4 regions of the Halobacillus sp. K22 genome follow, and region 1 is predicted to be linked to each of the others. Evidence: riboswitches for the same ligand, from Rfam matches in the RefSeq annotation. Region 1 holds a riboswitch; each other region holds the start of a gene.
The links. A riboswitch is a leader RNA that binds a small molecule or an ion and turns the genes downstream of it on or off. The one in region 1 is predicted to bind S-adenosylmethionine.
Positions count from the first base shown of each region.

Region 2: linked by a shared signal. The riboswitch ahead of ACTWPM_RS13035 (methionine ABC transporter ATP-binding protein) and the one ahead of msrA (peptide-methionine (S)-S-oxide reductase MsrA) in region 1 are both predicted to bind S-adenosylmethionine.
Region 3: linked by a shared signal. The riboswitch ahead of ACTWPM_RS09790 (O-acetylhomoserine aminocarboxypropyltransferase/cysteine synthase family protein) and the one ahead of msrA (peptide-methionine (S)-S-oxide reductase MsrA) in region 1 are both predicted to bind S-adenosylmethionine.
Region 4: linked by a shared signal. The riboswitch ahead of metK (methionine adenosyltransferase) and the one ahead of msrA (peptide-methionine (S)-S-oxide reductase MsrA) in region 1 are both predicted to bind S-adenosylmethionine.

Region 1 is NZ_JBQQCN010000034.1:29,647-37,686, reverse strand. Features, by position in the region: gene ACTWPM_RS18750 (Na+/H+ antiporter NhaC family protein) at 1-22, shown strand, start outside; gene ACTWPM_RS18745 (DinB family protein) at 65-550, opposite strand; gene ACTWPM_RS18740 (gamma-glutamyltransferase family protein) at 727-2,340, shown strand; gene ACTWPM_RS18735 (chromate transporter) at 2,380-2,949, shown strand; gene ACTWPM_RS18730 (chromate transporter) at 2,946-3,476, shown strand; gene ACTWPM_RS18725 (AIM24 family protein) at 4,294-4,992, shown strand; SAM riboswitch class I at 5,170-5,289, shown strand; gene msrA (peptide-methionine (S)-S-oxide reductase MsrA) at 5,408-5,881, shown strand; gene eutH (ethanolamine utilization protein EutH) at 6,011-7,129, shown strand; gene ACTWPM_RS18710 (peroxiredoxin-like family protein) at 7,180-7,833, shown strand.
Region 2 is NZ_JBQQCN010000017.1:35,430-43,469, reverse strand. Features, by position in the region: gene ACTWPM_RS13055 (acyl-CoA dehydrogenase family protein) at 1-86, opposite strand, end outside; gene ACTWPM_RS13050 (Cof-type HAD-IIB family hydrolase) at 386-1,126, opposite strand; gene ACTWPM_RS13045 (MetQ/NlpA family ABC transporter substrate-binding protein) at 1,249-2,100, opposite strand; gene ACTWPM_RS13040 (methionine ABC transporter permease) at 2,112-2,774, opposite strand; gene ACTWPM_RS13035 (methionine ABC transporter ATP-binding protein) at 2,764-3,792, opposite strand; SAM riboswitch class I at 3,934-4,048, opposite strand; gene ACTWPM_RS13030 (DUF302 domain-containing protein) at 4,244-4,627, shown strand; gene ACTWPM_RS13025 (DUF421 domain-containing protein) at 5,667-6,389, opposite strand; gene ACTWPM_RS13020 (metal-sensitive transcriptional regulator) at 6,547-6,804, shown strand; gene ACTWPM_RS13015 (DsrE/DsrF/DrsH-like family protein) at 6,865-7,344, shown strand; gene ACTWPM_RS13010 (rhodanese-like domain-containing protein) at 7,361-7,657, shown strand; gene ACTWPM_RS13005 (sulfurtransferase TusA family protein) at 7,699-8,040, shown strand, end outside.
Region 3 is NZ_JBQQCN010000011.1:17,305-25,344, reverse strand. Features, by position in the region: gene ACTWPM_RS09800 (polysaccharide deacetylase family protein) at 1-833, shown strand, start outside; gene metX (homoserine O-acetyltransferase MetX) at 907-1,959, opposite strand; gene ACTWPM_RS09790 (O-acetylhomoserine aminocarboxypropyltransferase/cysteine synthase family protein) at 1,980-3,683, opposite strand; SAM riboswitch class I at 3,778-3,887, opposite strand; gene ACTWPM_RS09785 (DUF2188 domain-containing protein) at 4,039-4,236, shown strand; gene ACTWPM_RS09780 (ABC transporter ATP-binding protein) at 5,135-5,920, shown strand; gene ACTWPM_RS09775 (hypothetical protein) at 6,138-6,401, shown strand; gene ACTWPM_RS09770 (aldo/keto reductase) at 6,549-7,466, shown strand; gene ACTWPM_RS09765 (NAD(P)/FAD-dependent oxidoreductase) at 7,634-8,040, shown strand, end outside.
Region 4 is NZ_JBQQCN010000015.1:6,795-14,834, forward strand. Features, by position in the region: gene ACTWPM_RS11805 (lysophospholipase) at 1-187, opposite strand, end outside; gene ACTWPM_RS11810 (gamma carbonic anhydrase) at 249-761, shown strand; gene metK (methionine adenosyltransferase) at 927-2,123, opposite strand; SAM riboswitch class I at 2,349-2,461, opposite strand; gene pckA (phosphoenolpyruvate carboxykinase (ATP)) at 3,040-4,632, shown strand; gene ytkD (RNA deprotection pyrophosphohydrolase) at 4,686-5,162, opposite strand; gene ACTWPM_RS11830 (DUF6612 family protein) at 5,412-6,254, shown strand; gene ACTWPM_RS11835 (hydrolase) at 6,294-6,605, opposite strand; gene menC (o-succinylbenzoate synthase) at 6,680-7,780, opposite strand; gene ACTWPM_RS11845 (o-succinylbenzoate--CoA ligase) at 7,770-8,040, opposite strand, start outside.

The DNA of each region.
Region 1 (8,040 bases):
TAAACCAACAAAACGTTCGTAACAGAAAATCCTCCCTGGGCGGCTTGCCGCAGGGAGGATTTTTTTATTGAATATGAGCTTTTACTTCTTTCATCTGATCTAAATGACGAAGCTCGTGCCAGCCGATAAATTCTACCCACTGCTCGAGATCCAGGTCTCCGAAAGAGGGATGAGGGAAAGCGCGATTCTGCAGCGTTTCCTGATCCTTATTATGAATCAGAAAATAAGTAGCTTCACGAGTATGTTCCAACCCTTTCTTTGCTTCTTCTAACGTATTAAATTCCCCTTTTGGTTTCAGTGTTTCAGGTGCTTCCACTTTATAGTCGCGATTGGTAGTTTTGTGCAGGGGCTTTTCATTTACCTGCTGCTCATCCCCCTGTTTGATCGCCTGATTCATCTGATGCACAATCATTTGTTCCATTAAGTACAAATGCTCTAAGACTTCTAAAATAGACCAGGATTTTTCGTCCGGTTTTGTGCGTGCTTGCTCGTCAGATACCTCTTCAACAAAAGCTAGTAATTCATTTCTTTTTTCATCTATTCCGTACATCTTGTAAACATCCTTTCCAAGTATAGGATATTTCGAGTTTACCATATGTAGCACCTAATTTTCCTTGATTGAATATGTAAACGGTTTTTCTTTTAATAGGAGACATAGTAAAATGATGAGAAGATTGAAAAAATTTACTTTTCTTCTTTTCTTACAAGTGAAAGGAGCACGATTAAATGCAGCACTTAGACTATCTCTATCATCCCTATGAGACCGCAAGAAATTCTACCATTGCGAAAAACGGAATGGTTGCAACTTCCCAGCCGCTTGCTTCTCAGGCTGGATTGTCCATTTTACAAAAAGGAGGAAATGCGATAGATGCAGCCATAGCAACCGCCGCCGCTCTAACGGTTGTTGAACCTACTTCCAACGGAATTGGTTCAGACGCCTTTGCTCTCGTATGGACAGAAAATAAACTTTATGGACTGAATGGGAGTGGTCATTCACCTGCCTCGATTTCTACTGAAGAAATAAAAAACCGAGGGTACGAAGAGATTCCGAAATTTGGCTTTGAGCCCGTTACTGTTCCAGGAGCACCCGGGGCCTGGGCAGAATTATCACGCCGTTTTGGAAAGCTTCCATTTAAAGATTTATTCGCTCCAGCTATTCAATACGCGGAAGAAGGATATCCAATCTCTCCTGTACTCGGGAAGTTCTGGCACATGGCTGCAGCAAAATTCCGTGAAACATTAAAAGGAGAAGAGTTCACCCACTGGTTCGATACCTTTGCCCCAGATGGCAAAGCTCCTGAAATCGGTGAGGTCTGGAAATCGGAAGGCCATGCCCATACACTGAGAAAAATAGCTGAAACCCATGCGGAAGACTTTTATAATGGAGAAACTGCAGATCGAATCGATGCATTTTCTAAACAATACGGCGGTTTTATTTCTAAAGAAAATTTGGCCAGCTATCAACCGGAATGGGTAGATCCTATTTCCGTGAACTACCGTGGCTATGACGTGTGGGAAATACCGCCGAACGGCCAGGGTCTTGTGGCACTTTCAGCTTTGAACATGCTGAAAGGTTTTGACATACTTGAAAAAGAAAGTGATTCTACATATCATAAGCAGATAGAAGCCATGAAGCTCGCTTTTGCAGACGGAGAAAAATACATCGCTGATGCCTCTTCTATGGAAGTAGGCATCGATGATTTATTAAATGATGATTATTCAGCTGAACGCAGATCTTCTATTACAGAAGAAGCTGAAGTGCCGGAAGCGGGCGTACCCCCGAAAGGTGGAACCGTGTATCTGGCTGCCGCGGACGGGGAAGGGAATATGGTATCGTTTATTCAGAGCAATTACATGGGATTCGGATCTGGATTAGTGGTGCCTGGCACTGGTGTTGCTCTGCAAAACCGGGGGCATAATTTTACTATGGAACCAGGGCACGCGAACTCACTTGAAGGAAACAAAAGATCTTATCATACCATTATCCCCGGTTTTTTAACGAAAGGAGACCAGCCCGTCGGACCATTTGGTGTCATGGGCGGATTTATGCAGCCCCAAGGGCATGTGCAGGTCGTCATGAATACGGTTGATTTTCATTTAAACCCACAGGCCGCGCTTGATGCTCCCCGCTGGCAGTGGATGAAAGACAAGACAGTGTGGGTAGAGCCGAACTTTCCTAAACATGTTGCCGAAGCTCTCGCGCGCCGTGGACATGACATCAGCGTGCAGCTGGAAACAGGTGCTTTCGGGAGAGGCCAGCTCATATGGCGTGATCCAGAAACGGGAGTTTTATATGGCGGCACTGAATCAAGAACAGATGGCACGATCTCCGCTTACTGAAGGAAAGAGGAGAGTCGGATTGGAAGGAGAGGAGAAGAAATGCAGCAATGGAATCTCTTTATAGCCTTTTTTCGTGTGGGAATGCTCGGTTATGGAGGAGGTCCTGCTTCCATTCCGCTGGTCCATAAAGAAGTGGTTGAAAAATATAAATGGCTCTCAGACGATGAATTTGGCGATGTGCTGGCATTAGGTAACTCGCTGCCAGGTCCTATTGCTACGAAAATGGCCGGGTACATAGGTTATCGTGTTTCCGGAATCATAGGAATGTTAAATGCAGTATTAGCGACCATTCTTCCTACGATTGTGATTATGATCGTCCTAATTATTTCCTTAAATAGTTTGCGTGATCAGCCCTGGGTCAATGGCATGACACAAGCTGTTGTCCCGGTTGTAGGAGTTATGCTTGCCAAGCTGACTTATGATTTTCTGAAAAAAGCTCAGGGGAGTCTGGGCTGGGTGGTCTCACTATCTCTTGGGGTGGGCTCTCTTTTACTGATTGAATGGATAGGCCTGCACCCTGGCCTGCTTATCTTTGCGCTATTAATGTACGCTTTACTTAAGCCTGTTAAAGATAAGTCTAATTTAAAAAGTCAGGAGCAGTCGTCATGATCTTATGGAAACTATTTGTTGCTTTTTTTATACCTGGAATAGTCGGTTATGGTGGAGGTCCTGCTTCCATCCCTCTGGTAGAAAATGAGGTTGTGGGGCGATTTGAATGGATGAGTGTGACGGAGTTCAGCGAAATGCTTGCTATGGCGAATGCGCTGCCAGGGCCGATTGCAACGAAAATGGCTGGTTTTATCGGCTATCAGCAGGCGGGTGTCCTGGGGGCAGTGGTCGGTGTCTTTGCCACAGTTGCTCCATCGCTTATTTTAATGATTGTCCTATTGAGTTTCCTATATAAATTCAAGGATTCTCCTAGGGTCAAGCGGATGACTAACTTAATCCGCCCGGCAATTGCCGTGCTTCTTGGGATTATGGCCTATCAGTTTTTCTGGAATTCCTATGAATCAACAGGTTTCCTGCAAACGGCGATCCTTATCGTTGCGAGCTTCTTACTACTGGAAAAAGTAAAGCTGCATCCTGCCTTTGTAATCCTTGGATCTCTCATCTACGGCGCCTTATTCTTAGGTTGACCAAAACGAATTAATAAACAAAAGGGCCGGATTGTGTAAGGCTCTGGACCGAGATAAATTGGGATCCTTTACGATATAAGGGAGGGGGCTGGTGGGGAAATAACACCTCTTGTTCCATCACCTAGACACTCGAGACATAAGCCGCTCATCAACGGATTGAAAAACCGCAATCTTTTTGATGGTCAGCTTATGTTGGTCGTGTCTTTCAGGGTGATTCCACATTTCCCCGCCAATCCAACTTTATTAGGGCAAACGACACCATTCTAAAGAGAGTATCCTTTCCTCATTACCCTGACTGAAATGCTTATATAACAGGCTATCTCGCATAGTTCCAACATGAAAAAAAGTATATACGCCCATGTGGTTTTTACTTCTCAAGCGGATGAAAAACGAACAAGTTTCGAGTTTCTGATTTGGCCAGGTCCGGAGGGGAACGGGGAGACTCCTGTGGGGTAAACATGATCGTTGAGACCCCGGAAGTCGAAGCCTGAGGAGGCTCAGCACAGAAGAGGTTCGACTAAGAACGCTACGTCGTGTGGCAACGTCGAACGACCCTGCGTCGTGCAGGGCCGGAAAGCGAGTTCGTTCCCCGCAGGACCTAATTCTCTCACTAGATATCTCGAAACTGAGTCTTCCACAAACGGGAACGTATCTGTAATAATCGACAGAGATTTAAGGTAGTACAAGAACTCATAGCTTCCAGACTCTCTTTAATCCTCAGTCCAGCAAAATTCCCCTGGGTGAAGAAGGAGTACCATAGGAGTAGAGCGAATATCCTGCATAGGAATCAATTTTGATTAAAAAGGGAGAGGAAAGAATGAGCAAATACTCCATTGAACAATTTATAAGAGAAACAAAGCAGGACGATGCCGAAAATGAATACTTTGAGTTGGAAACACCGCGGATTCTGGAAGTAAACTTAACGGATCAGGTATGGGCGAAAGCGGGCTCTATGATCTCCTACAACGGGCAAATCAAGTTCGAAAGAGAAGGGTTTCTTGAGCACGGCGTAGGCCGCTTTATGAAGAAAGCGATGAGCGGGGAGGGTAGTTCCCTTATGAAAGCTACCGGACGCGGCAGCCTTTATTTAGCCGATCAAGGTAAAAAAATTACCATTCTAGAACTGGATAATGAAGAAATCACCGTAAACGGCAATGATCTTCTAGCCTTTGAGCCAGGCGTGGATTGGGATATTCAACTGATGAAAAAAGTGGCTGGAATGATGTCTGGCGGGCTGTTCAACGTCAAACTGCAGGGAAGAGGAAAAGTAGCGATCACTTCTCACTACGAACCGCTCACGATCATGGTGCGTCCAGGGCAGCCAGTGATCACTGATCCGAATGCGACGGTAGCCTGGTCGGGGCATCTGCAGCCAGAATTTCGAACAGATATCAGTTTTAAAACCATCATTGGCCGGGGAAGTGGAGAATCGATCCAAATGGAATTCAATGGTGATGGCTTTGTCATCGTCCAGCCGTTTGAAGAAGTCAGCACTTCAGGAGATCGCGGCAAATAAGGGTTTGTCGAATGAGAAAAACCTTAAAAATAGACGGGCATTTTTTAAAGGGAATCTGAATAGGATAACAAAACGAGAGCTGAATATGTTTTTTCCAAAAAAATTCAAGCTTCATCCTTTACTTCACTGCTAAAACATTGTAAGATATGAAATAACTTAAAAATAAATAACGGAAACTTCTTATCCAGAGAGGCGGAGGGACTGGCCCTTTGATGCCCGGCAACCATCGAATCAATCTAAGGATTGACGAGAACGGTGCCAATTCCTGTAGGATGGTGACATCCTAAGAGATGAGAGGATCGTACGGACTATTATACGACCCCTTTTCTTGGATAAGAAAAGGGGTCTTTTCGTTGTCATATACCCGTAAAGGCTCTCGATAGAAGTTGCGTTAAAAGGAAAGGACAGATGAGAAATGGCAAAGGCAATTTTTGGAGCAGGGTGTTTCTGGGGAGTAGAAGCATTCTTTGAAAAGTTTGAAGGCATCACATCCACACGTGTAGGTTATATTGGCGGGGACTTGGATAATCCTTCCTATGAACAGGTTAAAACGGGGAAAACGGGTCACGCTGAAGCGGTGAAAGTAGAATACGACCCGACTGTAATTACTTATTCTGAACTCGTAAATATCTTTTTTGAAACCCATGATCCAACGTCTAAAAACCGTCAGGGTGCCGATATCGGTCACCAATACCGCTCTGCGATTTTTTACAACGATGCCAGTCAAAAGTATATTGCAGAAGAAAAGATTAAAGAGTGGGATGAAAAAGGTACATTCAAGCGTCCGATCGTTACTGAGGTCGTTCAGTCCACCACTTTCTATGAAGCGGAAGAGCATCACCAGAAGTATTTACAGAAAAATGGTTCGGTAGCATGCGGAATCGGCTAAATAAATCTTTCCTTAGCAGGCGCTCAGAGTGTTTACTCTGAGTGTTTTTTTATGAACGAAAAGTTAGGCGCGGGACTTGGAAGGGAAAACAGTGAACGGAACGAAAAGAGAGAGTAAGAGGAAGATTTCATGAAGGGGGGAGCAGATTTGCTATGGATCAATGAATCGATAGTAATCATCATGTGTATTTTTATGGTGGCAGGGGCTTTGGATTACTATGTACTTAATCAGCGATTATCGTTAGGGAAGCATTTCTATGATGCCTTTATGATGATGGGGCCGCTAGCCCTATCCATGGTAGGGATCATTTCGCTCGCCCCCGTCTTATCAGAGATCACTGCACCTGTCATTAGTCCAGTCTTTAGAGATATGGGCGCTGATCCCTCCATGTTTGCTTCTATGATTTTAGCGATTGATATGGGAGCCTATTCCCTCTCAGAAGCTTTAGCCTTAACAGATGAAGCGGCTGTATTTTCCTGGGCATTTTTAGGAACCATGATGGGACCGACCCTCGTCTTCACTATACCGGTCGCCCTTACCATCATTCAAAAAGAAGACCGGCCTTACTTCGCAAAAGGAATTTTAATCGGAATTGTAACAATCCCTGTGGGCTGCCTGGCAGGAGGTGCGATCGCAGGATATGAATGGTTGTGGATGCTGCAGAATCTAATGCCGGCGCTGTTTCTCTCCGTCTTTATCGGAGTGGGTTTATGGCTGTTCACAAATGGGGCGATACGTGTATTTGCCTGGTTTGGAAAAGGGGTTGAAATCCTAATTATTACGGGACTTGTCGCCATTACGATTGAAACGCTCACCGAATTCACCCTTATCTCAGGATTGGCTCCTCTTTCTGAAGGAGTCTCTATTGTAGGTAGAATTACAGTTACCCTTGCCGGTGCTTATCCTTTGATTGCTTTTTTGAATCAAAAAGGAGAAAAGTTATGGAATCGGTTGAGCAATAAGATCGGTTTAAATGCTTCAGCTATGACCGGCCTGCTCGCTTCTCTTGCCCATCACTTACCGATGCTTGCTATGATGAAACACATGGATCGCCGCGGGAAAGTTGTTAATTCAGCTTTTGCCGTAAGCGGTGCTTTTGTGCTGGGCAGCCACTTTGCTTTTGTAGCAGGAGTTGAAAAAGATATGATCGTTCCAGTGATAACTGGAAAGCTGACCGCAGGAGGACTTGCTGTATGTATAGCTTTATTTTTAACAAGGGGAACTGAGCAAATCCCTTTAACCAAGTAAACAACTAGGTTATAATCGACGTGAATCAAACCATAAAGGAGTTTTTTCTTGTGAAGACAGAAATGAAAGAGCGCTACAACGAATACATTGAAAAATTCAAAGCGACGGCTCCTGAAGATGTGCAAAAGAAAATGAAGCAGGCCATTCAAGAATTGGAGCAGTCTTCTGACGGGAAGGGTCTCGCTGAAGGCGAAAAAGCTCCCAACTTCAACCTTCCTGATGCGAAGGGAAATTCTATAGAATTATACAAACAGCTGGAACAAGGACCTGTTATTCTGACGTTTTACCGGGGAGGCTGGTGTCCTTATTGCAATATGGAACTCCGGTCTTATCAGGAAATCCTGGGTGATATTCACGAAAACGGTGGCGAATTAATTGCTATCAGTCCGGAATCACCTGATCATTCTTTATCCACGACCGAGAAAAATGATCTACAGTTCCATGTCGTAAGTGATGTCGGAAATGAAACAGCCAATCAGTATAATCTCGTTTATCAGCTGCCGGATTACCTTGTTGAAGTGTACAAGGATAAAGGACTGAGAGTAGACGAGCATAACGGTGATGAAACGTGGACACTTCCTGTTTCTGCAACTTATGTGATTGATCAGGACGGAACGATTGTTTATGAATATACGAAAGAAGATTACAAAGATCGCGCAGAGCCTTCAGAAGTACTGGAGCAATTAAAGAAAGTGCGAGTATAATCAAAAAGCACAATCTCAGTTGAGTCGAGATTGTGCTTTTTTAAATCTTATGAAAAGGCATCGTTGATTTTACATAAGCAAGTTATTACACTAAAGGGCCGTATAGTTGAAGACTCAGTTTCGAGATATTTTGTAGAGAAAGGGGCTCCAGGGAACGACTCGCTTTCCGCGGGCATGTGGTGAGCTTCCTCAGGCTTCGCCTTCCGG
Region 2 (8,040 bases), on a different contig from region 1:
AAGTAAAGATAAGCTTCTTTATAGAGAAATTGGCGCAGCGACTTTCGCAAAATATCATGCTCTTCTTTTATGTAACCTGCTTTCATCATAACCTCCTGCTCATTTACTTCTTTGAGTAAATAATTTTCTAATAGATTGATTCTCGCTGCTTATGTTCAATTCCTCCATTATTGGGAAAACGGTTACAAAAAGACGTATAATTGAATAATGTGACATGTTTTTACACTATGGTCCCAGACCGTGAAAACGTTAGGTAGAGGAATCGCGCGCATTCGTCCGCAGCAAACTGTTTTGATACTCATCCACGGAGCATAAAAAAACAGCTTGCAGAAAACCTCTGGGTTTCTCTGCAAGCTGAATGATCTATCTGTATGAACTTGATTCCTTATGAATTTAATATTTTCTCAATTGCCTGAGCTACTCCATCTTCAGCATTTGTTCCTGTGACGAACTCCGCTTCTTGTTTAACTTCATCCTGTGCGTTCCCCATCGCGACACCAACACCTGATTCACGGATCATCGCTATGTCATTCATGCTGTCTCCGACTGCCATAACGTTTTCCATTTTCAGATCAAGCCATTCACAAACTTTCAGTAAAGCCGCAGCTTTCGTAACACCTGTGGGGTTCACTTCAATATTCGTTGGACTGGAATTTGTAATCTCAAGGTCCTGGTTGCCATTCAATTCCTGCAGAATAGCTTCTCTAATCTCATCATCTTCGATATCAAAGCCGAACTTGAGCCAGTTATACTCTTCAATTTCGCTATCAAATGGCTCCTGAGAGTTAAAAATCCCCTGAACCGTAGATGACCAGAAATATAATCCATGTTTTTCTTTAAGTTCCCACAAACGACTGACATGGTGAGGCTCAAGCAGTGTCTGGTCCACCAGTTCAAAGTCCTGATTATAAATCTCCCCGCCATTGATCGTTACAATATAAGATGACCTGCCGAGCTGCTCCGCTATATCACGGCAACGCGACAGCGACCTTCCTGTACTTAAAAGGACATGAATTCCCTGATCCTTTGCTTTTTGGACGGCTTTAATATTCGCGTCTGATACCGTCCCCTGCGGATTTACAAGGGTCCCATCTACGTCTAGTGCAATTAATTTAATATCTGTCATTGTATTCACGTCCTCTCTTCTACTTTCTCTATTCTAATACAAGGACAGACTTTCATACAACGAAATGACTAAACCGTGTCGGCTGGTTGTTTCAATTGATTAATTTTTACGCTCTTTTTTGCTTACCAGCCTATTTTTTCAAGTGGTACAAACGTAGGAATCAAGGAGTCATTGTAAACTTCACGAATGTGCTGCGCTACGTCTTCTTCCTGATAAAGATCCACAATCGTTTGATATACTTCTTTGTCCGTTTCATCTGCACGTGCTGCAATAATGTTGATATAAGGCTGTGCTGTATCATCTTCAATAAAGATGGCATCGTCTACAGGAACAAACCCGGCTTCGACGGCTACTCCGTTGTTAATGATAGAGGCAGCAACATCCGGAAGTACGCGAGGAGTCTGGGCAGCAACGATCGGTTCAAATTTTAAATTCTTAGGGTTTTCCTGAACCTTGTCCAGGTTCCCATTTCCATCAAAATCCTCAGACAGTCCAATCAGTCCTGCTTTTTCAAGAAGTAATAAAGCCCGACCCATATTGGTGGCCTCTTTTGGTATAGCAATGGTGCTTCCTTCTTGGATGTTTTCTACATCCTCATATTTTTCAGAGTATATTCCCATGGGAGCGATTAATGTGGTCCCAATTGGCGCCAGGTCCAGATCATGTTCTTTTATAAAGGAGTCAAAATAAGAGACTGTTTGAAACGCGTTTAAATCAATATCTCCATCAGCCAGTGCCATATTAGGACGTACATAATCCGAAAACTCGACTAACTCAATCTCAATATTCTCTTTGGCTGCTTTTTCTTTTATTTTTTCCCAGATCGGCACGCCAGACCCGTTCAGTCCAACTTTAACCACCTTTTTCTCTTCTGATCCTTCACTTGATTCTGCTCCGCTGCTTTCACTGGAACACCCCGCTAATACGGTTCCAATGGCAGCTACTAAACTTAATAAAATAAATAATTTTTTCATGATGAGACCTCCTATTGTCTGCGAATTTTTTTAGATACAAAATTTCCTACTGTTTGAGTGATCTGCACAATGACGACGAGAAGAAGTACGGTCGCAATCATGATATCCGTCTCAAAACGCTGATAACCATAAGAAATAGCCAAGTCACCAAGACCACCGCCGCCTACAAATCCGGCCATTGCCGAAGCACCTACAAGGCCAATCGTGGCAATGGTCAGGTTTAATACAATGGAACTCAACGCTTCCGGTAAATATACGCGCGCGATAATCTGCCAGGGTGACGCTCCCATCGCCTCCGCTGCTTCAATAACTCCTGACTTCACTTCAAGCAGACTGCTCTCTACCAGCCGCGCAATATAGGGCGCTGAAAATATGACAAGCGGCACAACTGCTGCGGCTGTACCAATAGATGAGCCTACAATAAATCTTGTAATTGGCAGGATAGCTACCAGTAAGATGATAAATGGAATCGACCTGAAGAAGTTAACTACTGAACTAAGCGCATTGAATATAGGTTTACTTTCAAGCAGTCCCCCGTCTCTTGTAACTACTAATGCAATGCCGAGAGGAAGACCGATTAATGTAGCTGCAAGCAGAGAGATCCCGACCATTAAGAGGGTCTGATTGGTAGCTTCCAGAATTCTCGGCCAAAAATCCATTAAGTTAACCTGCATGTGCTTCCACCTCCTGAACCGTTACGGAACGCTGAATTGAGTCGATCGCTCTCACAATTTCTTTATCTTCTCCCTGAAGTTCCACCACTAAATGTCCAAACGGAATGCCCTGAAGCTCTGTAATCTGTCCGAAAAGCACATTCACTTCCACCTCATAGGACTTCGATATTTGGGAAAGTACAGGCTGGCCCGCGCTTTCATCTACAAAGGTCACCCGGTAAATATGACGGCTTGCTCCCCGCTTTTCAATCCCCTCCAGGATGGATGCAGGAATTTCATTTTCCATCACCGTTCTTACAAAGTTTTTTGTAGTGGGATGTTCCGGCTGGGAAAACAAGTCAAATATGGATCCTTGTTCAATCACACGTCCGTGTTCCATGACTGCGATACGGTCGCACACTTCACGGACCACATTCATTTCGTGCGTAATCATAAGAATCGTGATGTTATATTCGTCTCGTACTCTGCGCAAAAGTTTAAGAATAGACTTGGTGGTTTCAGGATCAAGGGCAGATGTCGCTTCATCACATAGCAATATATCCGGTGAGGTGGCTAGAGCCCTTGCAATTCCCACCCTCTGCTTCTGTCCGCCGGATAGCTGGTCCGGGTACTGCCTGGCTTTATCTGACAAGCCTACGAACTCCAGAATTTCTTCTACACGTGCATCAATATCTTTTTTCGACACCCCTGATATCGCCAATGGAAATGCCACGTTATGACGTACCGTTTTAGACTCCAGCAAATTAAAGTGCTGAAAAATCATGCCAATTCGTTTCCGGACTTTTCGCAACTCAGGTTTAGATAGTTGGGTTAAATCTTTACCATCTACCAGGAGCCGGCCTTCCGAAGGATATTCCAGTAAATTAACTAAACGAACAAGCGTGCTTTTTCCTGCTCCGCTATAACCAATAACCTCGAAGATTTCTCCTTTATTCACTGTTAAATCAACTTGATCCACAGCTCGCAACTCATTTCCATTGTGTTCATAGATCTTTGAAACCCCTTCAAAATCAATCATGAACGGTCCCCCCTTTGTTTTTGGATTCTTCCAATTATCAGCTTTCTTATGTACTTCTGAGCGTTAAACATAAAAAGAGCCCCTCTTCTTAAAAGATAAGAAGAGGGGCTCTGGCCATACGTAATTTATGAGAACCGTCTCTTCTCATCTTTCACGTGCAAAAAGCACCTGCTGGAGTTGGCACAGTTTCTGATGACGCATCAGTCCCGCTGCCGAGGTTTCGTAGGGCCAGTCCCTCCACCTCTCTAGATAAGAAGATATTTATTCGTTTTTAAATTGGATGGTGATTATCTTATTATAGCTCATCAGCTTTGTCAATTTAATCTGCTAAACTTTTCGAAAAATTCCCCACTAAATCTCCTGCTAGTTATCATTAAATCTATTTATATACGATTATCTTCATACCTGAACGGGTATGCTGAAACCGAGAGCTTAAAAAGGAGGTTCAAACATGTTTCATTACACAGTAGAAACAGAAAAAGGAATCGAAGAGGCAGTAGAAAGTTTAGAAGCCAGCCTTAAAGAAGCCCAGTTCGGAGTATTATGGAATTTTGATATTAAAGACAAACTTAATGAAAAAGGATTAGAATTTGAGAAAGAATTTAAAGTATTGGAAGTATGTAACCCTAAGGAAGCTCAACGCATTCTTAATGAAAATACCCTTGCTGGTTATTTCTTACCGTGTAAAATGGTCGTTTACTCTGAAGGAGGCACGACGAAGATAGGTATGCCTAGACCAACTGCCCTCATTCAATTGGTAGAAGATGAACAAATCCAGAGACTCGCGGAAGACATTGAGAAACGATTAATCCACTGCATGGATCAAAGCGTATAACGTATAAGAGGAGGGATAATCATTGAATTATCCCTCCTCTTTATTTAGTGCTGTTAAATCTGGTTGTGATTTTCATAAGAAGCTTATTAAAGGATCGGACCGGATACTTGAAGAATCGAATTCGAGATATCTTGGGTCCGTTACGATATGAGCAGCGGGCTGGTGGGGAAATAACTCGTCTTGTTCCATCACCCAGACACTCGAGACATAAGCCGCTCATCAACGGATGGAAAAACCGCCATCCTTTTGATGGTCGGCTTATGCTGGTCGTGTCTTTCAGGGTGATTCCACATTTGAACACTTTCCTATGGGGGAACGGTGAGCTTCCTCGCTCGTTTTCACTCCATGTGGGATCTCACCTAGTTCCTTCTCCCATGGGAGTCTCGCCATTTCCCCACCAACCCTGCCGCGAGAGAATAACGGACCCTTCCAGAAGAGAGAATGCTCTCCTTCGAAATAGGTCCTAAATACTTCTATGACAAGCTTTTCCACAACGTTCTAGCATAATAATACACGCCTTATCCCATGCTTTTTTCTCACCAAGCAAACAGGGGGTTAAGTGGTTTCGAGTTTCTGATTCGGCTAGGTCCGTAGGGGGACGATGAAGACTCCTCGGTTAAAAGCGGAAGCACCTTGGGCAGCGGCGTATGGACTGGACTGAGCTGGCGGAGATAAAGAAAACACGAAGAGCGGAGCGATTCGATGTTGCCTTATCGTACAGAAGTGAGGGAAGTCTCACTAGACGCTAGGTGCTGGAGCTGGATAGCCTCTCCTTGTCGTTTATGCCTTGATGTAAGCTTAGGATTAATAAAAGTGTAAGAACGGGATGAACATGATCGGTAAGATCCCGGAAGGCGAAGCCTGAGGAAGCTTACCCCGGAAGAAGTTCGACTAAGAACGCCACGTCGTGTGGCAACGTCGAACGACCCTGCGTCGTGCAGGGCCGGAAAGCGAAATCGTCCCCCGCAGGACCTAATTCTCACTAGATATCTCGAAACTGAGTCTTACGCAAACGGGAGGTTATGTTATAAAATCGCTCTTAGTTTCCTATCGGTGGAAGGTTTGGGACCTTCTTTCCTTTGATCGAACAATGAAATTCCCCGTGATTCGTAATAGCACCATAAAATATGTCTTTGATAGAAGTGATACCACAAGCTCTCAATTGGTTCTCCATCCATTCCTCATCTTTATCCAAACGTTTCAAAATATCTTTTTGCAACTCACCGTCTAAAATAAGCGGGATATCATAACCCGCACCCCTATTTAAAAGCTGAAAATCCTCTCTCGTAATTTTTTCTTTTTCCGGTTTTAATTTTACAGAGATCATCCCGCTCGCTTCAATTAGGGCAAGCTCAACATCGTCAATATGGTAAACATCCTTTTCCCGAAGCATCTGAAGGATATTATCAATAGAATAGTTTATACTCTTAATATTCTTTTCGACTATTTGTCCATTGTAAACAACCACCGTCGGTTCAAGAGTCATAAGCTTTCCAAGTCTGCGGTTTCTTAGTTTACTCCAAACAATCACTTTCTGCAGCAAAGCAATTGCTATCATAGCTACTACCGTATGAATATGATTGATGTTCGGATCTGCAATGTCAGCTCCCACCACTGACCCGAGTACAAGAACCACTAAGAAATCAAATACGGGAAGTTCACCGATTGAACGTTTCCCCATAAATAACCCTATAGCAAGTAAGAATGGGAGAATGGTTATAATTCTCCCTAAAACCTTTAATATATCCCACAATAAATCCAATTGATTCACCACCTATACGTAGGTTTGCTTACGACATAACGTTTTATCCATTTTTCATTTTATTAACCTGTTGACATTATACCTTATGGGGTATATTATAAGTCATGTACTGTTAACACACAGCAAACGAAATCTTCATAAAGGGAGGGGAATCGTAATGGAGTACAACGAAGCCATGAAAAATAGAGTAAAACGTCTAGAAGGACAGTTAAGAGGCGTCCTAAGAATGATGGAAGAAAATAAAGATTGCAAAGACGTCATCACTCAGCTGTCTGCTTCTAGAAGTGCACTTGAGCGTACCATCGGTTTAGTCGTCAGCTCCAACCTTGTGGAGTGCATTCAGGAATCAAGTGATAGCCAAAACACAGAAGATTCCATTAACGAGGCTGTTCAGCTTCTAGTTAAAAGCCGATAATTTTTTACCAATTCAAATACCCATACACGTATATGTATAAAATAAATTAGGAGGATTAAGATGTCTGAGACAAAATCAACGAATATCATCTTGTTCAGCGGAGATTATGACAAAGCGATGGCCGCTTACATTATTGCTAATGGGGCAGCCGCTTATGATCACAATGTGACCATTTTCCACACATTCTGGGGGTTAAACGCTCTGCGTAAAGATGAACAAGTATCTGTTAAGAAGAATTTCATGGAGAAAATGTTTGGAAAAATGATGCCTAGAGGTGCCGATAAAATGGGCATATCTAAAATGAACTATGCTGGCTTCGGCCCGAAAATGATTAAAGATGTAATGAAAAAACACAATGCTATGCCGTTGCCTGACTTGATTGAAATGGCGCAGGAACAAGATGTTAACCTTGTCGCTTGTACGATGACCATGGATCTTTTAGGGCTTCAAAAAGAAGAACTGCTTGATGAAATTGAATATGCGGGCGTTGCTGCTTATATTGGCGATGCTGAAGACGGTAACGTAAACCTGTTCATTTAATAGGAGGTCAACTTTTATGAAAACAATAACTGCGCAAGAACTGGAAGCGAAATTGAACAAAAATGAATCACTGAATCTAATTGACGTTCGTGAGGATGAAGAAGTAGCCGCCGGAAAGATTCCTGGTGCTGCACATATTCCTCTCGGCTCATTAGAAGCTCGTACAGACGAATTGGATCAATCCAAGAGCTATGTAATGATTTGCCGGTCCGGGGGCCGCAGCGGGCGTGCTGCACAGTTCCTTGAGCAAAATGGCTTCGATGTCACTAATATGGACGGCGGTATGCTGGATTGGAACGGACCTACTGAATAATTTTCTAAATGATATACCCTTTGGGGTTATAGGAGGATGAAATGATGGATATTAAAGCAGATCACTTGTTAGATGCTAAAGGACTTGCGTGTCCGATGCCTATTGTAAAAACGAAAAAAATGATAAAAGACTTAAATTCTGGAGAGGTAGTAGAAGTTCAGGCTACAGATAAAGGTTCCAAGGCCGATCTTCAAGCCTGGGCCAAGAGTGCCGGTCATCAATACCTGGGGACCATTGAAGAAGACTCCGTCTTAAAACACTTTATTCGTAAAGCCAGTGACGAATCAGGTGAGAAGTTACACCCGGCCACAGTTGACAACGAGGCATTGGCACAGAACCTGCAAGATGATAATGCCCTCATTTTGGATGTGCGTGAATCAGCA
Region 3 (8,040 bases), on a different contig from region 1:
AAAACTACTCGGCAGATATGGAAGATGCGTTAAAAACGATTTTTAATAACAATCTTCATATTGCTCTGACCGGACAAGGAATTGTAGTTTATATCAATGGCGTATCTGATTTCCCGAATAAGATCGTTCTGAATGAGAAGGCTGTAGATGAACTGTTGCGTCCTGAATATGCTAAAGCATTGGAACTCCCAGGTAAAATTAATAAGGAAAAGCCAACTTATAAAGAAGAAGACTCAACGTTTACTGCTGAAGATTATCGTTCGAAACATGGAAGTTCAGGGATGAAGGAAGTAGCTCTTACATTCGATGATGGTCCCCATCCTGAGGTGACAACCAATATTCTTGAAGCCTTAAACGAGTACGAAGCGAAAGCTACTTTTTTTATGATAGGAAAAAGGATCAGCTACTATCCAGAGGTTGCCAGGCAAGTAGCTGAAGCAGGTCATGAAATTGGTAATCATACATGGGATCATCCTCGCTTATCCCGGTTACCGCAAAAAGAAGTGACTCAGCAAATTGATGCAACTCAGCAGATTATAAAGCAGGTGACTGGACAAAAGCCCGACGTCATCCGTCTGCCTTTTGGTGACCGGCCTCCTGTTACGTATAAAAAAGAGATCAGTGCTGTTCCTTGGACTGTAGAAGTAAAGGATTGGCAAAAACTAGAGAATTCTCAAGTTGCAGAGAATGTTTTATCTCAAGTAGAAGATGGTTCTATTATTTTACTCCATGACCTTCAACCGTCCATGGCTGAAGCTGTAGAATTAATTGTGAAGTCATTAAAGCAAGAAGGCTATACATTTGTAACAGTTAGTGAATTAAATGCTGAATAACCAAAACAAAGCAGCCTGCGATGATCATATCGTCAGGCTGCTTTGTTTTGGTTTGGGTGTGGAGATTATGAGATTAGTTGATTTTATCTCCAATCCAGGAAGCCCAGTCATTGAACTCTACTAAAAACCCGTCATGCCCGTAGTCGGTATCGGAGTGAAAGTGTTCAGCTCCTGGGACATGATCGCTAAAACGTTTAATAAAGTCATACGGATAAAGGAGGTCATGTTCAAAGCTCAATGTGTATACGTCCGCTTTGTAATGCTGAGAAGCTTGCTTCCAGCCTCCTCGGTCCCTGCCGATATCGTGGTGGTTCATAGCTTCGAGTAGATATAGGTAACTGTTAGCATCAAAGCGAGTTTTAATTTTATCCCCCTGATAGTCAAGATAAGACTGGATATCATAGGATGCATCTTCTTTTTGATTCCGGTCAAACCGTTTTTGGAAAAGGGTTTGGCTCCGGTAAGTGATCATCCCCGCCATTCTCGCAATTTCAAATCCTTTGAGGTGTTGGTTCGAAGGGTATTTTCCATGATTAAATGAGGGGTCATCCTTAATGGCACGTGCTCCGATATGATTAAAGGCAATTCCATAGTCACTTAAATAAGGTGTCGCAGCAAGTATAAAAAGCTGCTTCATAAAAGTCGGATAGAGCAATCCCCACTCATAGGCCTGCATGCCTCCGAGAGATCCACCTGCCACAGCATGGAGGTGGTTGATCCCAAGTTCATGTAAAGCCTTCCGTTGTGCGTGGACTATATCACGGACGGTGACCGGCGGGAAGCTTAATCGGTAGGGTTCACCAGTTTCCGGGTTTAAACTGGCTGGTCCCGTAGACCCGTGGCAGCCACCTAATACATTAAATGTTATGACCTGAAATTGAGAGGTGTCAATGGGAAGCCCTCTGCCAATCAATCCGGCCCACCAGCCGGGCTGCTCCTCGGAACCAACCGCATACTGATTTCCTGTTAACGCATGGCATATTAAAATGGCTGGAGCACCAGCTGGTCCAAATCGTTCATAGGCAAGTTCTACATCGGGCAATTGATCTCCAGATTCAAATGTAAAAGAGCCGATAGAAATGGTTTTATTTGGAAACTGGTAGCTGGTGGGATTTTTTACAGACATGTTCATGCCTCCTTTCCAGTTTAGACAGATAGTGGCGTTTCCGTATAAGACTGCCCGGAACGTAACGCTATAATTGATTCATAAAGACTGAGGCCAGTGACAAGATTATCCTGAACTTCTGGTACAGAGTCTCTTGACCATAACAAGCCAGGTTTAATCGCTTGTGCCGAGTTGATAGAATCTTGATCGAGTTCTTTTGCATAAAGCACATCAACTGCTGGCAGGGAAGAAGCTTGAAGGTCTGAAATGCTTGAGATTTCTACAACTTGAAAGCCTAAACGTGAAAGCTTCTTAGCCTCGTTAGAGAGTTCATCGTTTGAAACAGCTCCCACGATAGCGATAACTTTTTGACGCAGTTCATTATTCGAACGGTCCAATGATGACGATAGTGTTTCTTCTATAACGGTTTTAGAGTTTTTGTATGGTTTTGAGAAACCAGTAGCTTCTTTAAGACCCGCATCCAGCTCTGCAATTAAATCCTCTATTGATTCAAGCCCAACAGACAGACGGACTAGTTCTTCCGTCACCCCGGATTTTTCAAGATTCTCATCACTTAGCTGCTGGTGAGTAGTCGAAGCAGGATGAATAATTAGTGATTTCGCATCCCCGACATTGGCGACGTGAGACCAGAGGTTCGCTTGATCAATCAGTTTTTTTCCAGCTTCGCGCCCTCCCTTAATTCCGAAGACGACGATGGATCCATATCCATAGCTGAAGTATTTCTTAGTAAGCGGGTGAGTAGGGTGATCAGAGAGTCCAGGGAAATTCACCCATTCCACACCTTCATGAGACTGTAGGTATTTAGCAACTTCAAGAGCTTGATCAGAATGTTTAGTAATTCTCAAATGAAGGGTTTCAAGACCTTGGAGAAGCAAAAATGCATTGTGAGGGCTCAAGCAGGCACCCGTGTCACGAAGCAGCTGGACTCTCAGCTTAACAGCGTAGCCGGCGGGACCTACATCAAGACCAAAGCGTACGCCGTGATAACTTTCATCAGGTTCCGTGAATCCTGGGAATTTTTCATGATCCCAGTTGAAGCGTCCACTGTCTACCACGAGCCCGCCAATTGTCGTTCCATGGCCGCCTATCCACTTTGTAGCTGAGTGAATGACAATATCAGCGCCCCAGCTGATCGGTTTGCAAATGTAAGGAGTAGCAAACGTGTTATCGATGATAAGAGGAATGTGATGTTCATGAGCTACGTCAGCCACAGCTTCAATATCCAGAACATTTAAGCTTGGGTTACCGATCGTTTCGGCAAAAATGGCTTTTGTCTTAGGGGTAACAGCTTTCTTGAAATCCTCTGGGCTGGTTCCTTCAATAAAATGAACAGTAATCCCGTACTTAGGCAGAGTGTGAACGAACAAGTTATAGGTTCCTCCATACAAATGGGAAGAGGCTACAATTTCATCTCCAGCGCTGGCAATGTTGAGGATAGCCATAGTAATGGCAGACATGCCTGAAGCGGTAGCTACTGCAGCAGCGCCATCTTCAAGTAAAGCAATGCGTTGCTCTAGTACATCGACGGTTGGGTTCATGATACGGGTGTAAATGTTGCCAGGCTCCGCTAATGAAAATAAGTTTTGAGCATGGTCAGTGTCATTAAAGACGTAAGAAGTGGTCTGGTAAATTGGTACAGCACGTGATCCAGTAGCTGGGTCTGGTTGCTGGCCTCCGTGAAGTAATAAAGTTTCAGGTCCAAATTTGTGAAAAGGTAATGTCATCAATAATCCTCCCTAAATTTATATTTCATCATTATTCAAAAAAATTTAAAAGCCCCCTTCTTAAGTAAGAAGAGGGCGTAGCAATCAGTTCCTCCACTTATCTTCCAGATCCATAGATCTGTAGGAATTAGCACCTTTTCAAGTATCTACTTGAAGGTTGCCGGGCGTCACAGGGCCTAGTCCCTCTGCCACTCTCGATAAGAGTTTTTATAATATTCAGCTATTCATTAACTTGTATGGAATTATAAAGTGTTTTATGCTTAATTGTCAAACTATTTGTGCAAAATTCGAATACGTTTGAAATGCCAGTGGGGTGGGAATGGTTTAGCAAGTATAGTAAAAGGAGTGAATAGACATGAAGGAATACACAGTTGCACCAAATAAAGACGTAACAGGCTGGTTGATCAAAATAGAGGATGTTGCCCCTACGGATTTGTATGATGAGCGTGATACAGCAGTAGCAAAAGCTGAAGAAATGGCTCAAGAAAACAAACCAAGCAAGCTCTATATTCTAGATCAGAACCACGAAGTGGAAGATGAAAGAAGTTATTAATAAAGAAGACTCCCTAAATGGGGGTCTTTTTTTTGAGTGTCTCCTTTATTTTTGTGTTACATATTAAAGATAAGCTCCCGTTACTGGAAGACTCAGTTTCGAGACTTTTGTTAGAATTAGGTTCTGCGGGGGACGATTTCGCTTTCCGAGGGCATGTGCTGAGCCTCCTCAGTCTTCGACTTCCGGGGTCTCACCGCTCATGTTTATCCCACTGGAGTCTACATCGTCCCCCTCCGGCCCTTGCGATATATGGAGCTCGAAATCTTGTTTGAGAGGCTCGGTTTATGATGGAGATAAAACTTCTAACAATGAGCGTGTAAAGTCATAATTCCCGCTATAGAAGCATTTGAGGCGGGTCAAGCACCTTCTAACGACTATAGAAGGGTCCGTTCGCTTTTCAAGCATAGGCTGGCGAAGGGAACGACGAGACTCCCGCGGGAGAAGGAGCTAGGCGAGACCCCACAAGGAGTGGTAACGACTGAGGAGGCTTGCCAGTTCCCCCGCAGGAAAGCGAGTTGTTCCCGTAGTCAGCCACTCTCTTTATTAGCAACGGACCTGGAATATCTCGAAATCGAGTCTTCAAGTATCCGGCCCTATAGCTCAAAAACTTTTTATTATAAATCATCAACTTGATCTATTAGATCCGTGCAGTGGATATGTTAATTGGAGGAGTCATTCTGGTGTTTCGTGTTACTGGGGTGACTTGTTATTTTCAAAGAATTTTGAAATAATTATGATTATATAATTCCCGTTGCGAAAACCGTCTATCTATGTAGAAAGTTCAGTCAGGTGAAGAATTAACGATCTTGCTGGAAAGGAAAGAGATTTATTTCCTGCCAGGGTATTATACGTACATAAATTCATATAAATAGTAGGCGGCTAGAAGGGAGTCACATCTATGGTGCTGGAGATGGAAAACGTATCTTTGAGACGAGGAGACAGATGGATTCTAAAGGATATTAATTGGCATATTGAAGAAGGAGAGCACTGGGTACTGCTGGGACTGAACGGCTCTGGAAAAACGTTCATCCTTAACTTACTGAATGCATACACCTTTGCAACAAAGGGAGAGGTTAACGTATTAGGTATGCAGTTTGGGAAGACTTATCTTGCAGAACGCCTCCGTAAACAGATTGGGTTCGTTTCTTCAGCTATTCAGCAGAAGATCCACCAGGGCGATAATGCTTTTGAAGTGGTGCTGAGCGGAGCATTTGCTTCTATCGGACTTTATGAAACCCCTACAGACTCCATGAGGCAAATGGCAATCTCATTACTTGAAGACCTTGGGTGTATTGACTATGCCAACCGAAATTATGAAACTCTTTCAACCGGGGAAAAACAGCGTGTTTTAATTGCTAGAGCACTCATGGCGGGACCTTCCCTCCTGATTCTTGATGAGCCTACAAGTGGCCTAGATTTTATAGCAAGGGAGAAATTACTCGAATCTATTGAAGAGATCACAAAGAAACCTAATGCTCCCACAATGATTTACGTAACGCATCATGTTGAAGAAATTCTTCCTGTTTTTCACAAGACTTTACTGCTTAAAGAGGGAGAGGTTTTCAATGCTGGCGAAACAACTAAGATGATTACCAGCCAGCAGCTCTCCAGATTTTTTGATCTGGACGTGGATGTGAGCTGGCATAACGAGCGTCCTTTTCTATCTAAAGTGCAGAAGGGATAAGTTCATTACTTCTCTTCGTTTTAAGGATAGTTAACGTAGCTGTTTTATTCCTATCCTGTTTGCCCCTCTTTTTTTGTGTGTTAACCATAATAAAAGGTAAATGCATGACTTTATCTAAGTTTTATTACTGAATAGCAGTTGAAAATATCGGTAAGCTCTTATATTATAATGATTATATACAGTTTCAGAGCTTTGATTTCCGTAGAGGAGTGATCAAATGTTAAAGGAATCGGACTTTCCAACAGATGAGCTAAAAGAACAATGGATAAAGGTACGGAACAAGAAACTGGAAGAAATGGCTCAATATATCCAGCGCTATTTTCACCTAACTAAGGTCAGGGAGAACAAAAGCAGTTATGAAGTGCAAGGCTACTTCTTTCAGCCTGGCTTTGGCGAAGTAAGAATGGCGTTTGAATTCAGCTACGAAAATGTTGCTAAGTTTACGGATTTATTTGATGAACCAATTGAAGAAAAAAATTAAACGAATGAAGACGAAAACCCCGCTCTATTTTTTCTTAGATTGGGGTTTTTTTCTTTGCAATGCTCGTTCTACAATCAAGCGTTTTCAATTACTTTATTTTCAATATAATGTTAGGATAGAACCATTCAATGAGGAAGAGGTGGGAGTTTGAAAAAGCTGAAGCTTGGTAACAGCGAATTAGAAGTTGGGGAAATTTCTTTAGGCTGTATGAGGATTAATAAATTAGAAAAGAAAGATGCTCGGTATGTAATTGAAAATGCCATGGACACCGGCGTGGATTTGTTTGACCACGCAGATATTTACGGATCAGGTGAATCCGAATCTGTGTTTGCAGAGGCTATCGATATGAACGATGATGTTCGTGAAAAAATGAAACTGCAGACCAAATGCGGCATTCGCGATGGATATTTTGATTTCTCCAAAGATCACATTCTTGAATCTGTGGAAGGCAGCCTGAAACGTCTGAAAACAGATTATATTGACAGTTTATTGCTTCACCGGCCAGATGCTTTGTTTGAACCTGAAGAAGTGGCTGAAGCCTTCACGGAATTAAAAGAAAGCGGGAAGGTACGCTATTTTGGTGTGAGTAATCAAAATCCAATGCAGATTGAACTATTGAAAAAGTATTTGAAGGAAGATTTGATTGTGAATCAGATGCAGTTAAGTATAGTACATACCCCCATGATTGATGCTGGTTTCAATGTAAATATGCAAAACGATCCAGCTATTATGCGTGATGGCGGCGTCATAGAGTACTGCCGTTTAAATGATATATCCATCCAGGCCTGGTCCCCGTTTCAACACGGCATGATAGAAGGTCCATTCGTTGGGAATAAGGAATTTCCACAAGTCAATGCCAAGCTGAAAGATCTGGCTGAAAAGTATGGGGTGACAGATTCAGCTATCGCTATTGCTTGGATCCTGCGCCATCCAGCTAATATTCAGCCTGTAGTTGGCACGATGAATACAGAGCGTATGAGAGATATAGCTAAGGCTTCTGATATTGAATTAACCAGACAAGAATGGTATGAACTATATACTGCCGCAGGCAATGAGCTGCCTTAATATAATGGGCACAGATAAAGGAAATAAGCGCTGTCTTGTTTCCTCTTTTTTTCATCTCACTCTCTACCTTGTTCAAAAAATACGTTTTACTCAAAAGCTGAAACTAGAGTTTGCAGAGGTAAATCCGTTACGATATAATAAATAACTTTTTAAAGGTGAGTTGAAAAATGAACGATCGATTTGATGTCATCATAGTAGGTGCCAGAGTAGCGGGTTCAAGCCTGGCCATCGAACTATCCAAGCTTGGAAAAAGCGTCTTACTTCTTGATAAAAATTCCTTTCCCAGTGATACACTTTCTACCCACCATATGTCACATATAGAGTATCTAAAAAAGTTGGGGGTGCTGGGTAAGGTGGAAGCGAATGGTCTAAGGCAGATTAACCGAATGCGTACATACATTGGGCAGAGTTTTGTGGAAGGACCTAGGTCTTCCTATACGATCATTCCTAAACGCGATCATTTAGATCACGTTCTTCTAGAAGAAGCGGAAAAATATAAGGATGTTTACTTTCAACCAGCCACCAACGTCAGTAATCTTTTATGGGAAGGTGATAAGGTAGTCGGAGTTTCTGT
Region 4 (8,040 bases), on a different contig from region 1:
CTTCAAATTTTTTTATATGACCTTTTTTCCCTTCAGTTGAGCCTTGGCCTGGAAGATCACCATAAATAACATTAAATCCATCGTCACGAAAGCTTTCTGCCAGTGATTGATAACGTCCGGCATGTTCAAAAGCACCATGAACAATAACAATTGTGGCTAAATTTTGATTGGAGTTTAATCGTTTCACTTCTACACGGCTCCTATCACTTTGCTATACTTAATATAACCATATTATAAGGGGGTTTAGTATGATTTGCGAATATAAAGGAAAAGAACCTCAGATTGATGAAACTGCTTATATCGCTGAAGATACTGTAATAACGGGGGATGTAACGATCGGTGCTTACTCAAGCATTTGGTTTAAAACAGTTATTCGAGGAGATGTATCATCCGTACATATTGGCAACAATGTGAATATTCAGGACTTAAGTCTGCTGCATCAAAGTCCAAATCTTCCATTGGTAATTGAAGATGGTGTGACGGTTGGTCATCAAGTTACCCTTCACTCTCCGCATATTAAGAAAAATGCTTTAATAGGCATGGGAGCCTTAATCCTGGACGGAGCTGAAATAGGAGAACAGGCTTTTATTGGCGCCGGCAGTCTCGTACCTCCGGGAAAGGTGATTCCTCCGAACACCCTTGCTTTCGGCAGGCCGGCCAAAGTTGTACGTGAATTGACCGAAGATGACATAAAAGAAATGAATCGAATCCGGTCCAGTTATATAGAGAAAGGTCAATATTACAAAGGATTGCAAGATTGATCCTGGATAACTCTCCCAGTACAAACCAGACCACTTACGTTTATTTTAAAAAAACTGTTAAACTTCCGATTTGATTTTAAGGTTAAACTCTACATGAGATGGATTCAAAAAAAGGGAACTATCCTATTTAAGGAGTTCCCTTTTTAAAATATAGTAACTGTTCCTTTAACTGAAACGTTGTATTAATTTATCCGCCTTATCCGTTTTCTCCCATGGAAACTCTACATCTGTGCGGCCAAAGTGCCCGTAAGCCGCAGTCTGTCTATAGATAGGCCTGCGTAAATCAAGCATCTTAATGATACCGGCTGGACGAAGATCGAACAGATCTCTTACCGCTGCAACGAGGTCCTCTTCAGTTACCTTTCCTGTGTTAAAGGTATTGATGGAAATGGACACAGGCTGTGCCACCCCAATAGCGTAGGCTAACTGCACTTCAACTGTATCAGCAAGACCAGCTGCTACAATATTTTTAGCTACATATCTGGCTGCATAAGCAGCAGAACGATCTACCTTTGTGGCGTCTTTTCCACTGAATGCCCCGCCGCCATGACGGGCATAGCCACCATAGGTGTCAACAATAATTTTTCTACCTGTTAGTCCAGCGTCCCCTTGAGGCCCTCCAATAACAAAGCGGCCTGTAGGATTAATGAAGTACTTGGTACTGTCATCAATTAAATGACTCGGAACAACTGGATCAATAACCTGTTCTTTAAGATCTTTTTTTATTTGTTCAAGTGTAATCTCTTCAGCATGCTGAGTTGATATAACGATCGTATCTACGCGAACAGGCTGATCATTAGCATCGTACTCAATCGTCACTTGTGTTTTCCCATCTGGCCGCAAGTATTCCAGCGTTCCATCGTTACGTACATCTGATAACCGTTTGGAAAGTTTATGGGCTAATGAAATTGGTAAAGGCATCAATTCTTTGGTTTCATTATTGGCAAAACCAAACATCAAACCCTGGTCTCCTGCGCCTATAGCTTCTATTTCATCATCGCTCATCTGGCCTTCTCTGGATTCATAGGCAACATCCACGCCGCCAGCAATATCAGGAGACTGCTCATCAATTGCTGTCAATACAGCACACGTATCAGCGTCAAATCCAAATTTAGCTCTTGTATATCCAATTTCCTTGATTGTTTTACGAACAATGGCTGGAATATCAACATACGTGTTGGTACTGATTTCTCCTGAAACAAGTACTAGTCCCGTTGTTACCGTTGTCTCACATGCAACCCTTGCATTTGGGTCATTTTTTAAAATTTCATCTAAAATGGCATCAGAGATCTGGTCACAAATCTTGTCAGGGTGACCTTCTGTAACAGATTCTGATGTGAATAACCGGCGATTGGCTGGCATTCTGAAAAACTCCTCCTTCTGTAAGTACAAAGTATTAGACGGAACTCTTTACCAGTATGTGTAGAAACTTTTTCATAGTTTCAATCTATGCTCTTTTCTTATGGATGTCACAACCTAAGGTGCAAGCAATTTGGAATAGCAATAGGCATATCAGGTGGTTTAGATATTGCCTTATAAATAGAAAAAACCCTTCCTGACTCGAGGAAAGGGGGCTGCTTCCTTTCGCTCTTATCGTCCAAGGAGTATTCGTCCTTGCTTCAGGTTAGCACCATGTCATATTGCACATGACGGTTGCTGGGCTTCAAAGGGCCTGTCCCTCCACCTACTCTGGATAAGAGAGTTTCCGTTCTAGGATATCGTATCGAAAACGTACTTTAATGTCAATTAAAGCATTAATGACGTGAAAAATACCTATTTTTAGGATCGTAGCCTTAATTCAATCTCTTATTTTCACTTTTAGGGGCACCCAGCTTTTTTTTGGGAAAAGTATTAAACCTTCCCGCCATTCCTACATAGTATAATTCATATGACTTTTCTCATTCTCCTTCCTTTATATTCTCCATATTAAAGGAAGAAATTAATTACAAAGCTCACCAGAAAATAAGTGGGCGGATTATTTTCATCTTCAGGTTGGCCTTCCTATAAAGGTCTATAGTAATCGATGATGCGGATTTCCCTGCACATTTCTATCTAAGAATGAGAAGGAGGCAGGCACGCCAACACGAAAGCGATTGGCGTTCAATTTCCACCTCATCCAGCTAAAAAAATACCTTTCGAGATTTAAAGAAAAGCCTTAAAAAAATTTTGAAAGCATTTTCATTATTAGTATGGATTAATAAATCAATTGTGTTATACTAATGTTCAGATTAACACATAGCTTGGATTAAAATCTTCTTATAAAGGCGGGTAGACACATATGAGTGCCATTAATCAAATGTCAGAATTGAATCTTTTATTAGCTCAAGACCATGTCCACCATCAATTATCGGTCCCTCAGCTAGTGGAAAGGGTTCTGGATCGCAACGAAGGAACATTGACAGACAAAGGTGCCATCCAGGCAACAACCGGTGCTTATACGGGAAGGTCTCCCAACGATAAATTCATCGTCAAGGATGACCAGTCTAGTCAATTGGTTGACTGGGGCAAAGTAAATCAATCTATTGAAGATGATGTATTTGTAAACCTTTATCATAAAGTACTGGATTACTTAAAGAACCGCAATGATTTATTCGTATTTAAAGGATACGCAGGAGCAGATGAAAAGTTCCGTCTTCCCATTCAGGTGATTAATGAGTTTGCATGGCATAACTTATTCGCCCACCAAATGTTTATCAGACCCGATGAAGACGAAGAGAAGAATCATGAGGCAGAATTCACGGTCATCTCTGCACCTACATTTAAAGCAGATCCAGCAGTGGATGGAACCAATTCGGAAGCCTTTATTATGATCTCTTTCAAACATCGTGTTGTACTCATCGGTGGAACAGAGTATGCTGGCGAAATTAAGAAATCTATTTTTTCAGTTATGAATTTCTTATTGCCTCAAAAAGACGTTCTTCCTATGCACTGTTCTGCAAACATCGGTAAAGAAGGAGACGTAGCTCTGTTTTTCGGTTTATCCGGAACAGGCAAGACGACTTTGTCCGCCGACCCTCATCGAAAATTAATTGGGGACGATGAACACGCTTGGTCTAATTTTGGCATATTCAACATTGAAGGTGGCTGTTACGCCAAATGCATTAACTTGTCTCAAGAAAAAGAGCCACAGATATTTAATGCGATTCATTTTGGGTCCGTCCTTGAAAACGTAGCTCTCGACAACGAATCACACACTCCAGACTACGACGACGTTAACCTGACGGAAAATACAAGAGCAGCCTATCCGATCCATCATATTGATAATATTGTACAGCCCAGTGTTGCGGGGCATCCTCATGCAATCATTTTCCTTACGGCGGATGCCACGGGGGTCCTGCCACCCATCAGTAAGTTAACCAGGGAGCAGGCGATGTATCATTTCTTGAGTGGATATACGAGCAAGCTTGCTGGTACAGAGCGGGGAATAACCGAACCGCAAGCTACCTTCTCAGCCTGTTTTGGTTCGCCTTTTCTACCTTTACCGCCTTCTACCTATGCTGAAATGCTAGGGGAGAAAATCGAGCAGTTCAATGCAGATGTCTACTTAGTTAACACAGGATGGACTGGTGGAAGATACGGAAAAGGCTCCCGAATGAAATTATCTTACACACGTTCTATGATTCATGCGGCTCTCGAGGGAGAATTAAATTCTGTAGAGACTTATACTGATCCTTTCTTTGGGCTCAACATCCCTACCCATTGCCCTGGCGTGCCAGATGAAGTGTTGATTCCTAGAAAAACGTGGGATAATCCAGAAGAATATGACCGGAATGCTCAAGAACTCGCTGAAAAGTTTCATGAAAACTTTAAGAAGTTTTCATATGCTACTGAAGAAATTAAGCAGGCAGGTCCATCTTATCATAGAGACTAACCACTAATGGCTGACCATAAAAAAGACGTCCAGGGACTACCCGGACGTCTTTTTTATTCCTCTTCATGATGCTGTTTAATTCTATGTAAGCATAAAGGAAGAACCTCATCTTTCATCATGAAGCTAAAGCGTTCGTTTGTTTTCATGCCTTTAGGGAGGTGTTGAAAAAGAACAGGGCCATACGTTTCAAAGTAATGCTCCTGTTTAGTCAAGGCTCCTATCGCAGCAAAGTACACATTCTTAATAACTGTGCCGCCTTTACCCTCTACGTGATACTGTCCTACATATTTTAAATCTTCCACGCAGCCTCCTGTTTCTTCCATTACTTCACGCACAGCCGCTTCTTCTGCTGTTTCTCCTTCCTCTACTTTGCCGCCTGGAAACTCAAACCCTCTGTCTTTGTGCTGGGTAAGCAACCATTGGTTATTGTACCGGCATATGACCCATACATGTTTAGGGAATTTAGAGAAAGGATGATCCTCAAAGGATAATCGAACCGAGTTTTGGTAAAAGTCGTTAAATGTCTTCATGCTAGATCAACTGCCTTTAATACTTGATGTGGGTACTTTCTTTATTCGAGCAATCCTTCACCTGTTTAAATCGTACCATAAGGATATATAAATACAAACTACTCCGAGCCAAAACTATAGCTTCTTTTTTTTATTTCTTCCTTTTAATACACATCAATAAACTCAAAAGGATTTTTTTGGTACATATTGAAACTTTCTACTTCTTATAACGTAAATAAGGTAAATACTTTACTGTGAAGGAGGATTCTTTTGAAGTTAAAATTAATTATGCTTATAAGTACGTTGGCAGCTTTTATTTTGATCAGTGGCTGCGCGAGCTCAGAAGGAGCAAAAGTAGAGGATATTTATACTAAGGCAGCTGAAGCCAGTAAGAGTCTTGACAACTTTGCCATGACAATAGAATCCAAACAAATTATTGATATGGGAATGGAAACAGGGACTGACGGCAGCGAAGATTCACTTGTTCCCGGCAGCATACCTATTGCTACTACGATAGACTCTAAAATGCAGACGGATCCTGTAGCTTTTCATCAAACCGTAGAAATGATGGGCCAGACTATTGAACAGTATTACACAGAAGATGGGCTTTATATGACAATGCCTACAAAAGAGGGGTGGTATAAAGCACCAAAACAAATAGTAAATCAGTTGAATGCGATGAGTGCCCAGCAGCAGAACCCCGCATCCCAGTTAGAAAACCTGGAAGACTATGTTGACGAATTTGAGCTGGAAGAAAGTGACTCCTCCTATACTCTCTCCTTTCATTCTGAAGGCGAGAATGTGAAGAAGCTTTTAAATGACTCTTTGAATGAGATGCTGCCCAAAGATCAGGTACCTGAAGATCTAATGGAAAAGATGACGGTAAACAAAGTAGATTATACATTTATAGTGAATAAAGAAACGTATTATCCAGAATCCGTTGATATGGAGATGGATTTCACAATTAATCAAAACGGTGAGAACACTCATATGGTCCAGACTATGAAAGGAAAATACAGTCAATTCAATGAGGTTGGGAACATTTCAGTTCCTGAAAAAGTTAAAACCAACGCCAAAGTAATTGAAGGAATGGAGAGTTTATTTCAGTCCTAAATTATTTATTTGAACCCGCTCCAGTAAAGGAGCGGGTTTTTAATCTTCTAATATTTTCATCTGCTCAATATGTTCTCTGGTCATTTCATCTCCAAGATCGTGAATCATTCGAAAAGCTGATTTTAATTCTACGTCGTAATCATCATTGTCCTGATCCTGGTGGTAGGGCATGGCAGGAATGTGGGCCCGAAAAAATGAACGCATATCAGAGTTGTACACTTCATCAAAAATTTCTCTGATTTTAATGATCTCCTCTTCGGTGGCAAATACAACGAAATCGTCATTATTGGCGTCATGATTAAGGGAGATTTCCTGGGTGCCCATATTAATGTAATACTTATTCTTATTCATATCCGTCGTCCTCCTCCGGCTTAGTTTAAACCATAGACTGGTTTCTTATGAGTAATTTCAGGAGGAGGTTTTACTTACAACCGGAATGTTTTGGCCTTTTTGGTCACTCTTTCTAAATAAGATATGTCCACCTCTATGCCTATCCCAGGAAGCGAAGGAACTTCTATCTCGCCATTCTCCAATCGAATACCAGGAGTGACGAGATCTTTTTCAAAGTATCGATCAGAACCGGATAGATCGCCCGGAATACTAAAATTCGGAAGAGAAGCTAAAGCTAAATTATGTGCTTTCGAAATACCGGATTCAATCATCCCTCCGCACCACACTGGCACATTTTCGTGCGCACAATAATCATGAATCTTTATCGCTGCGGTCAGGCCTCCGACCCGGCTGATTTTTACGTTAATGATCTGACAGCTCCCTAGTTGAATAGCCTGCATGGCATCATGAAAATTCATGACCGATTCATCCAGACAGACCGGCGTTTTCATCCTATTTTGTAATTGCTGGTGTAAAAAGAAATCACCTGCCTGAAAGGGCTGTTCAATCATTGTTAATCCACACTCATCAAGGGCCAGGATATGCTCTATGTCCTTTTCCGTATAGGCACCGTTCGCATCGATCATCAAAGGAAGATCAGGCGAGACCTGCTTAACTCGTTCAATCATCTCCAGCTCTTTTCCCTTATCCACCTTTAATTTATAACGCTCATACCCTTTTTCTTCTAACGCCTTTACACCTTCCGCTTCAGTGTCATTCAGACTAATGACAGCCCCCGCTTTTACATGTTTTTTTCTACCGCCAATCATTCCGCTAAGACTTTGTCCGGTCTGTTTTCCATAAAGATCCCAAAGCGCTCCTTCAACTCCGGCCTTAGCCATTGGATGTCCTTGGATTCCACTGAGTAGCTCTGGAAAATCAAAGGGGTGGCTGATTTCCTGAAAGTCGATCGTTGGAACAATACAATCAGAAATGATATGCCAGGCTGTCTGTATTGTTTCTGACGTATAGAACGGTTCAGCAAACGCCGTCACTTCTCCGTATCCCTTAATCCCTAAACGGTCCGCGACCTCTACAATAATTAATGGTCTTTGCTTGATCACCCCCTGATGCGTGCGAAAAGGAGAACGCAAAGGTAATTCCACTAAACGGAGCCCCATATACTCAATGTTCATGTTTACTCTCCTTCTCCAGTACAGGAAACAACTCTCGGCGCAGCAGCTTGTTAGAAGCGTTTCTCGGGAGCTGATTCAATATATGAAACTCTTTAGGTATTTTATATTTAGCCAACCTTTTTTCACAAAACTGTCTTAATGCTTCTTGATCAACCCTTCCACTATCTACGACGAGAAATGCGGCGGGGACCTCTCCCCATTGTTCATCTCTGACTCCTGTTACTCCAGCCTCAATGACCCCGGGATATCCGGCCAGCACA